Regions from separate parts of the Paenibacillus sophorae genome, predicted to be linked through region 1. Evidence: riboswitches for the same ligand, from Rfam matches in the RefSeq annotation. Region 1 holds a riboswitch; the other holds the start of a gene.
What was found. A riboswitch is a leader RNA that binds a small molecule or an ion and turns the genes downstream of it on or off. The one in region 1 is predicted to bind thiamine pyrophosphate.
Positions count from the first base shown of each region.

Region 2: linked by a shared signal. The riboswitch ahead of KP014_RS12355 (thiamine phosphate synthase) and the one ahead of KP014_RS16270 (ABC transporter ATP-binding protein) in region 1 are both predicted to bind thiamine pyrophosphate.

Region 1 covers NZ_CP076607.1:3,440,924-3,448,277, forward strand. The annotation lists gene thiD (bifunctional hydroxymethylpyrimidine kinase/phosphomethylpyrimidine kinase) at 1-318, opposite strand, end outside; gene thiM (hydroxyethylthiazole kinase) at 351-1,142, opposite strand; gene KP014_RS16260 (ABC transporter substrate-binding protein) at 1,161-2,216, opposite strand; gene KP014_RS16265 (ABC transporter permease) at 2,216-2,989, opposite strand; gene KP014_RS16270 (ABC transporter ATP-binding protein) at 2,970-3,731, opposite strand; TPP riboswitch at 3,845-3,948, opposite strand; partial or broken gene KP014_RS16275 (pentapeptide repeat-containing protein) at 4,036-4,479, opposite strand; gene KP014_RS16280 (alpha/beta hydrolase) at 5,095-6,048, shown strand; partial or broken gene KP014_RS28850 (S-layer homology domain-containing protein) at 6,334-6,471, opposite strand; gene KP014_RS16290 (aminoglycoside phosphotransferase family protein) at 6,553-7,354, opposite strand, start outside.
Region 2 covers NZ_CP076607.1:2,629,260-2,636,613, forward strand. The annotation lists gene icd (NADP-dependent isocitrate dehydrogenase) at 1-673, shown strand, start outside; gene KP014_RS12340 (lactate/malate family dehydrogenase) at 687-899, shown strand; gene KP014_RS12345 (hypothetical protein) at 1,031-1,459, shown strand; gene KP014_RS12350 (SDR family oxidoreductase) at 1,671-2,543, shown strand; TPP riboswitch at 2,681-2,782, shown strand; gene KP014_RS12355 (thiamine phosphate synthase) at 2,896-3,546, shown strand; gene thiS (sulfur carrier protein ThiS) at 3,552-3,755, shown strand; gene KP014_RS12365 (ThiF family adenylyltransferase) at 3,761-4,789, shown strand; gene KP014_RS12370 (thiazole synthase) at 4,833-5,603, shown strand; gene thiH (2-iminoacetate synthase ThiH) at 5,622-6,740, shown strand; gene KP014_RS12380 (fumarate hydratase) at 6,879-7,354, shown strand, end outside.

The sequences.
Region 1 (7,354 bases):
CGGATCTACAACCAGATTGTCCCATCCGTATTGGCGGATTTTGCCGGCGGCGGTCCGGATAATTTCCCCGCTGAACAGCATACCGGTCTTGACCGCATCCGGGGTCAGATCCTCGCCAATGGAATCGAGCTGCCGCGCCACAGCTTCCGTATCAAGCGGATACACGCCCTGGACCCCGAGCGTATTCTGCGCCGTTACCGCGGTCAGCGCCGACATGCCATAGACCCCCAGCTCCTGAAACGTCTTAAGGTCAGCCTGAATGCCCGCACCTCCGCCGCTGTCAGAGCCGGCGATTGTTAACGCCTTGTATACGTTCATATTTTTCGTCTCCCTTGCTGGATCATTCCTGTTTAAACTTCCCGGATTCTCGACAACTTCCCGTATTCCTCCGGCGTAAGAAGCGCCAACTGGTTCAGGAGTTCGATCTGGAAGCTGCCTGGACCCTGCTCAGCCGTCTTGGCGGCGGCGATTTCGGCGGCGACTCCGTAAAAGGAGAGGGCTTCGGCCGCTGCTTCCAGCGGGGAATCCCCGGCAACTGCCAGAAAAGCGGCTACGACAGAGCTTAGCAGGCAGCCGGTTCCGGTTACTTTGGTCAAAATGGGGTTGCCGTTGGCTGCGATATACGTTTTGTTACCGTCGGTGATAATATCCTCTTTCCCCGTAACAATGGCGATGCATCCGAGCTTTTTCGCCGCTTTTTGGGCGACTGCGGTCGTGTCGCCGTCGCCTGCGCCTGCATCCACGCCTTTAATCGACCATGTTTCCCCGATGACATTGGCAACCTCGGCTACATTGCCCCGAAGCGCGGTTATCTTCATTTCGGAAACGAGCCGATGCGTTACTTCCGTCCGGTAGACAGTAGCGCCCGCTCCTACCGGATCGAGAACCACCGGGACACCGTGTTTGTTGGCCGACTGGCCAGCCAGCAGCATAGCCTTAATGGAGTGATCGTTAAGCGTTCCGATGTTAATCAAGACAGCGCCGGACATCGCGGCGACATCCGCCACCTCTTCATGCGCATCCGCCATAAACGGCGAAGCTCCCAGAGCCAGCAGGCCGTTGGCGGTAAAGTTAGTGACGACAATATTCGTGATGTTGTGGATGAGCGGGTTATTTTCCCGAAGCTTAGTGATGAAAGACATTTGGAATTCCTCCTATTTTTATAAATTAATAAAAGCGTCCTCAGCCTTAATATCCGCAGGCAGCAGTCCGTTGCCTTCCAGCCACTGATGCACTTTATCCCAGCTTTCCGCATCCTGAAATCCGAAATCCTTATCTCCCGCGTCCATCAGCGGCAGCAGCACTTTCAGGCTCTGCGTCTCAATTTCCTTGTCGAGCGGAGCGGTCCCGTCTTCATGCGCAAGCAGGATGGACAGCGCCTCATCGGGATGCTCATTCACGTATGCTTGGCCTTCCCGCATCGCTGTCAGAAACTTGATGAAATCATCTTTATGCTGATTAATTCCCTCATCGCTTGCAACCAGCACAAGCTCGGAATAATCCGGCACGCCATATTTTGCAGGGTCAATGGAGGTGACGGGATGGCCTTCTTTTTGCAAAATGAGCTGTTCATGGTTGATGAAACCGCCCATTATGGCGTCAGTCTGCCCGGTGGAAATGGCCGGAATTAAGTCATAGCCCACATCCACAAAGTTCACCTTCTCCGGATCTCCGCCATCGGCTTTGACCATCGTCTTAACCATCGCTTCATACAGTGGAATGGAAGAATACCCCACCGCTTTGCCAGCCAAATCCTTCGGCGTATGTACGGAACTGTCCGCAGGGACCATCAGGTGAGTCAGCGGATGACGGACAATGGAGGCCAGTGCTTTCACGGGAATCTTCTCCCCCCGGGCCATCAGCACCTGCGGCTGGTAGCTCAGCGCCAGATCGACCTTGCCTGCCGCGACGAGCTTCAGCGCGTCATTCGTGTCCGCCGGCATCTGGATCTCCACATTAATTCCCCGTTTGGCGAAGAAGCCCTTTTCCTGAGCGGTGTACAAAAAAGAATGCACGGCGTTCGGGTACCAGTCGAGCATAAGCGTCAGCTTGTGCGCAGGCTCCGCCGGACTTTCGGTTTGAGAAGCGGCAGGCGAAGGAGAAGCGGAGGCCGCGGAATCGCCGGATGGCGCGGAGCCGCCGCAAGCGGCCGTTAACAGAAGAAGCGAGATAGCAGGCAGAAGCAATAAATTTTTAATACGGGTAAAAGATTTCATCAATTAGAACCTCTTTTCTTAAGAATCTGATGCTCCAGCAGCCGTACGGCCAGGAAAAGTACTACACCGAGACCCGACAGGAGAGCAATCGCTGCGAACATCTCGGCGCTGTGCAGGCTTCCCGCCATGCGGCGGCTGTAGTAACCAAGTCCGCGCGTTCCTCCCAGCCATTCTCCGATGGTTGCACCGATCACGCAGTACACCACCGACAGCTTCAGCCCCGAGAAAAAGGAGGGGAGCGCAAGCGGAATGCCGACCTTGACCAGCAGCTGCCTGCGGTTCGCGCCCATAGTCAGCAGCAGCTCCTTATAGGCGCCGCCGCTTTTGGCGAGCCCGTCGTATACGCCGACGACGACTGGAAAGAATGCGGTCAGAAAGACGACGGCGACCTTGCTCCACAGCGAATAACCGAACCACATAATAAAAATGGGGGAGAGCGCAATCAGCGGAATCGTCTGGCTGATGATGATAAAGGGATAGAGCGCTTTTTCTAATGTCCGGGAAAGGTGCATGCCGATCCCGAGCAGAATGCCGCCAACCAGCGACATCAGACAGCCGACAGCCACTTCTTCAAGCGTGGCTGGCAGATGCGTGCCCAGCAGCAGTCCGGCGTTCTGTACCAATGCGGTCCAGACCACGGAGGGTGCAGGGAGGATAAAGGACGGAACATATCCTGAGCGTACGGAAGCTTCCCACACGGCGAGAATCAACAGCAGCAGGAGAAGGAAGGCTCCGTAGCGGCGAGATCCTTCCTTAAACGGTGCGCGTTTCATACAGCCTCCGCTCCAGCTCGGCCCGCAAAGAGACAAAGCCAAGCTCGTAATTCATTTCCAGCCGCCGGGGTCTTGGCAGTCCCACGTTCAGCTCTTGAAGGGGGCCGACGCTGCCGGACGGCATCAGAAAGATGCGGTCACTGAGCAGAATAGCTTCCTCCAGATCATGCGTGATGAACATAACGGTCCGCCCCAGCTCTCCCCACAGCTCCAGCAGCCAGCGGTGCATGTCCCGCTTCGTCATGGCGTCAAGCGCGCCGAATGGCTCATCAAGCAGCATCAGCTCTCCGCCGGTCATCAGTGTACGGAGAAAAGCGGCCCGCTGGCGCATCCCGCCGGATAGCTCATGCGGATAGGCAAGCTCATAACCGGCGAGTCCGAAACGCTCCAGCATTTCCCATACCGTAGCTGCTCCGCCCTTACCGGCCCGGCCTTTGATCTCTAGCGGCAGCAGACAGTTGTCCAGCACCGTCCGCCAGGGCAGCAGCAGGTCCTGCTGAGGCATGTAGGCGATTTGGCCGAGCCGGTTCTCACCGCGGGCGCTGCCTTGCAGCGCGATTTCTCCCTGCGCCTCGGCAAGCAGTCCGGCTATCGCTTTGAACAGCGTGCTTTTGCCACAGCCGCTGGCGCCAATAATGCTGACGAATTCACCCTGGCGGACCGTTAACGAAAGATCCGAGAATACGAGCTTCTGCTGCGGAAACGAAAAAGAAAGGCGGCGGAGAGATAAAAGCTCTTCGATAGTCGGTCAACCCTCCTTATAAATGAATAAAGGCCCGTCCAAATCCGGAAGGAAATGGACGGGCCCCCAATTATCCGCCGTACAAGCGCTGGCCGTACGGGGCGTAGATAGGTAAGCTTCAGGTTCCACTTCCCTCCGCTGGTATAATCCAGATCAGGTTCCAAGGGTCCGAAGCTCGCGGCTTCGTCTCAGTCGGACGACTCCCCTAGTGAAATTGCGGTCTTTATTCGGTTATGAACTTATCAACTATACCATATTCCGGGCCGTTCCCTCAATGTACCATTTGGGTCTAACGGATTCGAAGTCACCAATGATCGGGAATGCTTACGGAAGGCAGCAGCTTGGTAGCCATATCGCCTTTAGCTGAATTAACTTGCGCCTGCGTGAGAAAAACGCTTCCTGTGAGGTCAGCGCCGCTTAAGTCGGCATCTCTAAAGTCGGCGCCGATCAGATCAGTCATTCTCATGTCGGAATCTCTCAGGTCGGATGCAATGAGCAAAGCGCCTCTCAAGTTAGCGCCTCTAAGGCCGGCTCCTCTTAGATTTGCGCCTATAAAGTTGCTTCCCCTACGGATTTTGTTCTGTAATTTTTGATTTTTATTAGGCATTGGCGCAGCTTTGGCCCGTACCCGTTCGCTTGCTTGCAGAAGCAGGTCATTGACAATCGCCCGATGGGCGGGGACGTTAAGCTCCAGAATCGAGCGCGGATTCAGACGGGTGAGCTCTTCCGTTTTTTCAAGAACATTCCGCTATGACCAAAATGAACGCTCTACTGTCTTGTGGGTGCTCTTTAAATGGCATTTCTCGTTTATCCGGTCTTCAAGTTAAAGCTGCAAAGCCGCATTATCATCAATCTTTGCCGCTTTCGCAGGATCGGCTGACATCAGCCGGTCATACATGGTCTGATCCTGAGCGCTGTCTTTTCTTTAGTGCATCTGTAGTTGAAGCGATAAACAAGCTACCAATATTTTAGTCATTTTAGATTGATTGATCTATAAAAGTGGGAAATTACCTTCCTGTAACAACTCCGTACTTGTACGTTTCTGATGGTCTGATTCAAAAAAAGAAAGGAAGTTTAAACATGAACAATAACAGATACAAGGGATTAGCGTTAATCCTGCTCGCTGTTTCCGAGTTAATGTTGGCACTTGATTATCTTTCCGCAACGATATTCTCAGCTTCATTCGGTACACTATACTTTTCCTCTTGTCTCCAGTGGGTTCGCCAAAATGATCGCCGCCGGAATGGGACTTGGTGCCATTGATTTTCAGTTTCTAACGGGGCTTTCTCAGCCGGATTGGCTTGGAACATTCATCAAGAAGCTAGTTAGCCAAAATAAAATGATAGAGGGAGAATGAAAAAACATGGAGAAAAAACCTGTTCTTGAACCGGAAGCACAAAATTTTGTTAAGGCAACAGCCAATCCGCCATTTTTATTTGATTTAGGACCTGAACAGGGGCGGATTGCGGTCGATGAAGCCCAGGCGGGCGAGGTTCAAAAGCCAGACGTGGACATTGAAGATATCAGTATTACAGGTGGTCCAAGCGGCCACGTATCCATTCGGATTCTACGTCCGAAACACGTTGCTGAGAAGAACCTGGCTGTCATTCTGTACATACATGGTGCAGGTTGGGTGTTCGGCAACGCACACACCCATGATCGGTTGATCCGTGAATTGGCTGTGAAGAGTGGAGCTGCACTTGTATTCCCGAATTACAGTCTGTCCCCTGAAGTGAAGTATCCTACGGCTATTGAAGAAATCTATGCTGTGCTGCAGTGGATCGCAGAGCACGGCAAAGAACACGGGCTTGATTCGGATCGCTTGGCCGTAGCCGGCGATAGTGTCGGCGGCAACATGACTGCGGCAATCACGCTGCTGGCCAAAGAGCGCAGTGGTCCTGCTATTGGACAACAGCTCCTTTTCTACCCGGTTACGGATGCTTCATTTGATACGGAATCCTATCATCAATTCGCCGAAGGATACTTTTTACGCCGGGACGGGATGAAGTGGTTCTGGGATCAGTATACAAGCGATTCTGAGGAAAGAAACCAGATTACGGCCTCCCCGCTGAGGGCAACTACCGAGCAGCTTCGCGGTCTTCCGCCGGCTCTGATCATTACAGCCGAAGCTGATGTCCTGCGGGACGAAGGTGAAGCTTATGCGAATAAACTTCGAGAGGCTGGTGTTGATGTCACTGCGGTACGTTATCAAGGAATAATCCATGACTTCGTTATGTTGAATGCATTATCAGACACTGCCGCAGCCAAAAGTGCAATATCTCTGGCCAGCGCTTGGCTAAAAGACGGGTTTCAATAACCCTGCCAATGAGGGGGATGTATCTTAACTTGCATCGGTGCAATAAATTCGGACCAACAGGCTACAATTTTTTAATAACTCAGTGTTAGTAGTCCTTCATAAACAATAGACCTGATGAGGAAACTCCTTATCAGGTCTGTTTGTATCAGTTTTTTTCATCCTAATTGAAAAATGACTATGATGGTCGCGATTTTTGCGAATTTCAGGAAAGACAAGCCTTATTTATCTAGGCGGACATCGAATCAGGCCGTTTTCGCGGCCCGCGAATCGTAATACTAATATGGATTACTTATTTCCGTGAGCCTTCAAATACTCCAGCGCATTATACATCATAACCGCCGCCTCGGCCCGAGTCAGCTTGCTTCCCGGATTGAATTTCCCGTCTTTATCCAGCGTGTTGATCTTGTAGACGAGGGAACGCTGATGCCGCCTTGGTATGAAAATGTGCGGAGAAAAGCGGCCCGCTGGTACATTCCGCCGAACTACTCATACGGGTAGGCCAGTTCATACCCGGCGAGTCCGAAACGCTCCATCATGTCCCATACCCTGGGCACTCCGTCCTTGCCGGTCCGGCCTTTGATCTCCAGCGGCAGCAGACAATTCAATGTACCATTTGGGTCTAACGGATCCGAAACCGGCATGATCCTCCATCACGCGATGGATTCTGGCCATCATACCGTCTGTCTCTTCAGGTACGAACTTAATGCTCCATACCACGGACGATATAAGGGCCATCGCCATATAGAGGGAATACAGCTGCCAGAACATTTCATCCGGTTCTTGTCCCTGATGATATCCTTTAATCTGCCCTATGCAAAAAGGGTGGCTGACCTCCGAACTGAATAAACCGACTTTGATGAATTCATGCACAGGGTCGCCAAAGTCCAGCCGGTTAAAATCGATAATGCCCGCCAGACGCCGATCTTGGACGATAAGATTTCCCGTATGGAAGTCGTCATGCTGAAGCAGGTTGGCCGACTCCTTCATCAGCGGAAGGCGGCTCTCAATGAACTCCATCACTTTGTCGCCGCCGCGGATACGCTGCCCGAGTCTATCGTATTCTTCCATATAGCGCCGATGCTTTGCCGTTTTTCGTTCGGCCCACGAGGACATTCCGGGCGGCGCCTTGCATTGATGAATGATTCTTAGTTCATTTCCCGCTCCGTATCCGATGCGATATTGATCTTCAGCCGAATAAAGCGGCAGTTGATCCTCGGCATCTGCGCCTTCTATATATGTAAGAACATAGTAGCCGAGCCCGGCGTCCGGTAATCGTCCGATTTCCAGCGGCCTTGAACATTTGACG
Region 2 (7,354 bases), 810 kb from region 1:
TCTTGTTCGCGCTGCTGTGGAATACGCGGTTAAGCATGGACGGGGGAGCGTTACGCTTGTGCACAAAGGGAACATTATGAAGTTCACTGAGGGCGCGTTCAAGAACTGGGGCTATGAAGTGGCTGAGCAGGAGTTCGGCGACAAGGTGTTTACCTGGAACCAGTACGATGTAATCAAGGAGCGCGAAGGCGCCGACGCGGCGAATGCGGCTCAGAAGCAGGCGGAGCAGGATGGCAAAATTATTATCAAGGACGCCATCGCCGACATCGCGCTGCAGCAGGTGCTGACGCGTCCGACCGATTTTGACGTCATTGCCACGCTGAACCTTAACGGTGACTATCTGTCCGACGCGCTGGCGGCGCAGATCGGCGGGATTGGCATCGCTCCGGGTGCGAACATCAACTACGTGACCGGGCATGCCATTTTTGAAGCAACCCACGGTACGGCCCCGAAGTACGCGGATAAGGACGTTGTGAATCCTGGTTCAGTCATTCTGTCCGGCGTCATGATGCTGGAACATTTGGGCTGGCAGGAAGCCGCCGATCTGATCTACAAAGGCATGGGAACTGCCATCAATAATAAAACGGTAACTTATGATTTCGCAAGGCTTATGGAAGGAGCGACAGAGCTGAAATGCTCCGAATTCGCTGATCAAGTGATCCAACATATGTAGGTAGATCAACACATTGGCCATCAAACGTTACAAGATTACAGTCGTGGGCGCCGGTTTTACCGGCGCCCACACGGCTCTGATGCTCGCTCAGAATGAATTAGGTAACGTGGTTCTGCTGGATATCCCCCAACTTGAAAATCCGACCAAAGGCAAGGCGCTCGACAAAGCGGCTCTCGACAAATCGGCGGAGTCGGTAAGAAGTGTAACGTCGGTAGTGAATGTGTAATTGACAAAAGTATGAACGCATCCCCATTTTATTCTTGATAAAATGGGGATTTTTTTTGTGATTAAATAGTTAATTGTTTATAATCATTATTAATATAACTTATGTCATAGATTTATCGGGAGGGATATGATATGAACTGGAGCGTTTTAATGTTTTTACATATGATTGGCACTCTGACGCTTGGTTTCTACTTGGTGCTGCCTTTCATTCTTGGCCGGACAGAGAAGCTTTCTACAGCAGCCAAGGAGGGGACGCTGAGCGCAATCAGCGCGTTTAACCGTATTGCCCAATATGGCTTGGTCATTCAACTGCTTACGGGCGGTTACATGATGACCAAAGGCGAGTATTCGGTCCCGTGGATGATTATTGTCACACTGCTGCTGCTCGCCATGTTCGCCTTGGGCGGCGTTATAAGCAAGCCGCTGCGGCTTGCGGCCGCAGGCATGAAGCAGAGCCGCGACGTCTCCAGCGAAACCGGCAAAATCCGCACGTTGAGCGCGTTGCTGGCGGTATGCTTGCTGGTTATGGTTTTCTTTATGGTTTTTAATGAGATTATTTGAATAGCAGCATAGCCCGGCCAATTTCGCCCGTCTCCGAAAGGAGGCGTGTGTTTTGCTATTGTGAGAACTTCGGTTTGTCTGGACTCCGCTTGTGTTTGATCTTCATGCGATTGGTTAAATTAATTACCGTAAAGGGAACGAATAATTGTACATCCCCAAGACATCCTAAGGAAAGTCTAAATTTAACAACTTTTCGAAAGGAGAATGAAGTATGTCTACGAGCAATCAACAAAGCCAGAAGACATTGCCGCCGCAGCATCAGGATCGCAGGCCCGGTCTGGAATCGGAGATGACGCCCCGGCCTAAATACGAACCGGCGGCATACAAAGCAGCGGGCAAGCTGCTCGGTAAAGCGGCCCTGATCACAGGCGGAGACAGCGGCATCGGCCGCGCGGTAGCCGTGGCTTTTGCCAAGGAGGGAGCAGATATAGTCATTTCTTATCTGAACGAGCACTCCGACGCGGAGGAGACGAAGCGCCAGGTCGAACAGGAAGGACGCAAATGTGTTCTCGTCTCCGGCGATATCGGTGTCGAAGTATTCTGCCAGGATCTTATCAACAAAACAGTGAACGGTCTGGGCAAGCTTGATATTCTTATTAACAATGCAGCGGAGCAGCATCCGCAAGAAAAGATCGAGGATATCAGCTCCGAGCAGTTGGAGCGGACGTTCCGCACCAATATTTTCTCGATGTTCTATTTGACAAAAGCAGCTATGCCCCACTTGAAAGAAGGCTCGACCATCGTCAATACGACGTCGATTACAGCTTACAGAGGAAATCCTCAACTGCTGGACTACTCGTCCACCAAAGGCGCGATCCTCAGCTTTACGCGTTCGCTCGCGATGAATTTAGTGGATAAAGGCATCCGCGTCAACGCGGTTGCGCCGGGTCCGATCTGGACGCCGCTCATTCCGTCCACCTTCGATGAGAAGAAGGTCAGCGAGTTCGGCGGAACACAGCCAATGAAACGACCGGGACAGCCTGAAGAACTGGCTCCGGCTTTTGTCTACCTGGCTTCCGATGATTCATCGTATGTAACCGGCCAGGTTATTCATGTGAATGGCGGCGAAATCGTTAACGGTTGACGACTCTCAACGTATTAAGCGGATTTCCGCTGAATATGCAAGCCCCGATCCAAGTCAAGCGGATTGGGGCTTTTTCATGAAAAGGTGGTATGAAAAGGAAATTTATGATACGCTGTGAAAGATCAATAGTTGCATAGCGTGAACACTAGGGGTGCCGCAAGGCTGAGACGAACGCAAGGTTCGGACCCTTTGAACCTGATCTGGTTTATACCAGCGTAGGGAAGTGGAGAGTGAATATCTGCATCCGGGCCTGTCAAGGCTCGATCCCATTTGCAGTTTCCGGCCGCCTTCCTTCGGGAGGGCGGTTTTTTGTGCTGCTTATGACAAATAAACACAGGAGGCGAATAGGGCTATGTGTCCGCCAAAGTCAAAGGATCCCGAAATTCATCTCATATCCGGCAGCGGGGCGATAATGGACAGCTTTATTCTTATCGCTGCGGCCGTAGGGCCCTTTGTAGACTATATTCATTTACGGGAAAAATCGCGTACAGCAGAAGAATTGTTCAAAGCGGTGGAGAAGATGCGCAGCCTTGGGATACCGCTTGAACAAATCGTTGTGAACGACAGGCTGGACGTCGCACTGGCTTCCGGCGCCGGAGGCGTTCAGCTTGCGGGGCACAGCCTCCCAACCGCCGCGGCCCGCCCGCTGTCTCAGAGCCTGCGCATCGGGCGCTCCGTCCATTCCCCGGATGAAGCAGCCGCTGCCGCAAACGAAGGGGCGGATTACTGCCTGTACGGGCATGTATACGCCTCGGCCAGCAAGCCGGGTCTTCCAGGGCGGGGGCTGGATCGGCTTGCGGAAACCGTGCGCGCCTGCCGGGTTCCGGTCATTGCGATTGGCGGCATTGAACCGGGCAATGCAGGACAGGTGATTTCACGCGGCGCGGCGGGCATTGCCGTACTCTCGGGTATCTGCGGCGCGTCTGATCCTGTGGCGGCTGCAAAGTCTTACCGGGCTGCAGTCAGGACAGCTGTTCAGGCAGCCCGCAATGAAAGGAGGTGAGGGCAATGAAGCTCTATATCAACGGGAACGAGATCGAGCTGGACGAAGCTTGCGCTACGCTTGCGGATCTGCTGAGCCGACCCGAATGGAAAGAAAGGCGGATGGTCGTTGAACTGAACGGCATGATTGTGGGTAGGGATAATTACGGAACAATCCCCCTTGCCGACGGGGACCGCATCGAGCTTGTGCATTTTGTGGGAGGAGGCTGAGGCCGGTGAATTTCGCCGGAGAGGACAGATACAGCAGGCAGGAGCGGTTTTACGGAATCGGAGCCGAAGGTCAGAAGAAGCTGGCGCAGGCGAAGGTTCTGATTATTGGCGCAGGGGCGCTTGGCTCCGCATGCGCGGAGACGATGGTGCGCTCGGGTGTGGGCAAGGTGACCCTCGTCGACCGGGATTATGTGGAGTGGAGCAACCTGCAGCGTCAAAATTTGTTCAGCGAGCAGGATGCGGCTGAGCGGATTCCCAAAGCGGTAGCTGCCGCCCGCAGGCTTCGCAGCGTTAACTCCTCTGTGGAAGTTGAAGGAATCGTTGCGGATATTACAGCGGAGGAAATCAGCCTCTATACACGCGGCATAGACCTTATTCTTGATGCGGCGGACAATTTCGAGGTGCGGATGATCGTAAACGATATTGCCGCGCGGGACGGAATTCCCTGGATCTATGGCGCCTGCACCGGCAGCTACGGCATTTCAATGACGATTGTTCCAGGCCAGAGCGCCTGCCTTCACTGTCTGCTGGACAGTGTTCCAGCCGGAGGGGATACCTGCGACACGGCCGGCATAATCGGTCCCGCCGTGCAGATGACGGCTGCCTACCAGACGGCCGAAGCGCTGAAGTGGCTCTCAGGGAACGTTAGCGCGCTGCGCGGGACACTGGTCTCTTTCGATCTGTGGACGAATCGTTACTCGTCGGTGGATACGTCCAAGCTGAAGCGCGCCGACTGCCCGTCCTGCGGCGCTAAACGCACTTATCCTTATTTATCGCCGGGCAGCCATTCCAGAACGGCCGTACTCTGCGGGCGGGATACGGTGCAGATTCGCCCGCCAAGGCCGACGAGGCTTGATCTGGAGGAGTGGGAGCGGCGGCTGTCCGCCTATGGCCGGGCAGAGCGGAATCCCTTTATGCTGTCTTTGACACTGGACCAGCACCGTATGGCGATCTTTCCCGATGGACGGGTGCTCGTTCACGGAACGGGCGATCCAGCCGAAGCCCGGTCGCTGTATCACCGTTATTTTGGCTAGCCTATCAAGCATTCTATTAACCGAATAGGGGAGGATTATTATTATGCAGGATGCATTACATATCGGGGGCAAAGCCCTGTCCAGCCGTCTGTTCATCGGAACCGGCAAATACAGCCGCAACACGCTGATTCCGGAGGTAATCGCCCGTTCAGGCTCCGAAGTAATCACAGTGGCGCTTCGTAGAGTCGATCCCTCTTCGCGGGAGGAGAACATTCTAAGCCATATTCCGCAGCAGATGACCCTTCTGCCCAATACTTCCGGCGCACGCACCGCAGAAGAAGCCGTGCGTATCGCCCGCTTGGCCAGAGCGGCAGGGATGGGGAACTGGGTGAAGATCGAAGTCATTAACGACCAGAGATATTTGCTGCCGGATAATCTGGAGACGATCCGTGCTACGGAAATTCTGGCTGCCGAAGGCTTCATCGTCCTTCCCTACATGAGCCCGGATCTGTCTGCGGCTTTCCGGCTGAGAGACGCGGGAGCAGCGGCGGTGATGCCGCTGGGGGCGCCTATCGGAAGCAACCGCGGCTTGCGGACGAAGGAGCTGATCTCCATCCTGATTGAAGAGGCCGGCCTGCCGGTCATTGTGGATGCCGGAATCGGCCGTCCGTCGGAGGCAGCGGAAGCGATGGAGATGGGCGCGGCCGCCGTGCTGCTGAATACGGCGATTGCCACAGCCCGTGATCCGCTCGGCATGGCGGAAGCTTTTCGCGGCGCGGTTGCAGCCGGCCGGCAGGCGTATCTGGCCGGGCTGGGCCCGATTCAGCAGGAGGCGGAAGCTTCTTCGCCTTTGACCGGTTTCTTGAACGTATAGGAAGGGGGACTGAGACTGTTGAGCTTTTATGAGTCACTGATGATCTTGGAGCGTATTCCCTTTAAGGAATTGTGGCAGAAGTACACGAGGGAAGATGTCATGCGGGCGCTGGCCAAGGAGAAGCTGGACAAGGAAGATCTGCTTGCCCTGCTGTCACCGGCGGCCGGCCAGCATTTGGAAGAAATGGCGCGGAAGGCGCAGCGCATCACCCGCTCGCATTTCGGCCATGCCGTTCAGCTGTTCACACCAATGTATGTGGCGGATTATTGCGTCAACCACTGTACGTACTGCAGCTTTAGCGCCATTCATGATTTTCCGCGCAAGAAGCTGACGCTGGAAGAAGTTGAAGCGGAAGCGGCAGCAATTGCCTCTACGGGACTACGCCATATTCTGCTGCTGACGGGGGAATCGCGAAAGGACTCTCCGGTCGGTTACGTTAAAGATTGCGTAAAGGTGCTCCGAAAGTATTTCTCTTCCATCAGCATCGAGGTCAATCCGCTGTCGATGGAGGAATACAAGGAATTGGCCGATGCGGGTGTGGACGGTTTGACTCTATTCCAGGAGGTCTACCACCAGGAGACGTACAGCAAGCTGCATGTCAAAGGACCGAAGCGTAATTTCAGGGCCCGGCTTGATGCTCCTGAACGTGGCTGTCAGGCGGGCTTCCGCTCCGTCAACATCGGCGCGCTGCTCGGTTTGTACGATTGGCGGCAGGAAGCGTTCATGACGGCGATGCACGCAAGTTATCTTCAGGACCGTTATCCCGGCTGTGAGATCAGCCTGTCTCCGCCGCGTTTCCGTCCCTATCTCGGAAGCTTTAACCCCGAATCGGACGTGACCGACCGCGCGCTGGTACAGATTATACTGGCTTACCGGCTGTTCCTGCCCCGTTCCGGCATTACTTTGTCCACAAGAGAACCCGCTGAATTGCGGGACCGCCTTGTGCACTTGGGGGTAACCAAAATGTCGGCAGGCGTCTCGACTGAGGTAGGCGGGCATACCAGTGACGGCGGAACGCCGCAGTTTGAAATTTCCGATAGCCGAAGCGTGCCGGAAATCAGAGATATGCTGTACAGCAGCGGGCTTCAGCCGGTGTTCAAGGATTGGGATATTCTTGCCGAAAGCTCCATGCGCTGACGGAGGAGTTCAAGAGTTTAAGCCAACCATTCTCTTTACGGAGGGTTGGTTTTTTTTATCCGGACAGGCACCGGTATGATATGATAGATTCAAAATGAAAGCCATCTAAACCCTGGACTTAAGAGGAGTGTATTGATGATGCGGAAGTTCGAAGACAGTGTGTATGATCTGATCGTTGAGACCTCCACCAACTTGCCTGGCGACGTGCGCCGGGCGATAGCTGCGGGACGGGCGCTCGAAGATAAGGATACACGCTCGGGACTGGCCCTTGCTACAATTGCGCAAAATATCGGCATGGCCGAGCTTCAGGTCTCGCCCATATGCCAAGATACGGGCATGCCGACTTTTGTCATACATACGCCGGTAGGCGTGAATCAGCTCGAAATGAAGCGTGATATCCGCAAAGCCGTTGTCCGGGCGACCCGTGACGGCAAGCTGCGGCCGAACTCCGTCGATTCGCTCACCGGCGGGAATAGCGGTGACAATCTGGGCGAAGGCACGCCGGTAATTCATTTTGAGCAGTGGGAAGAAGAGCATATTGATGTGCGGCTCATCCTCAAGGGAGGCGGTTGCGAGAACAAGAACATTCAGTACAGCCTTCCCGCCGAGCTGGA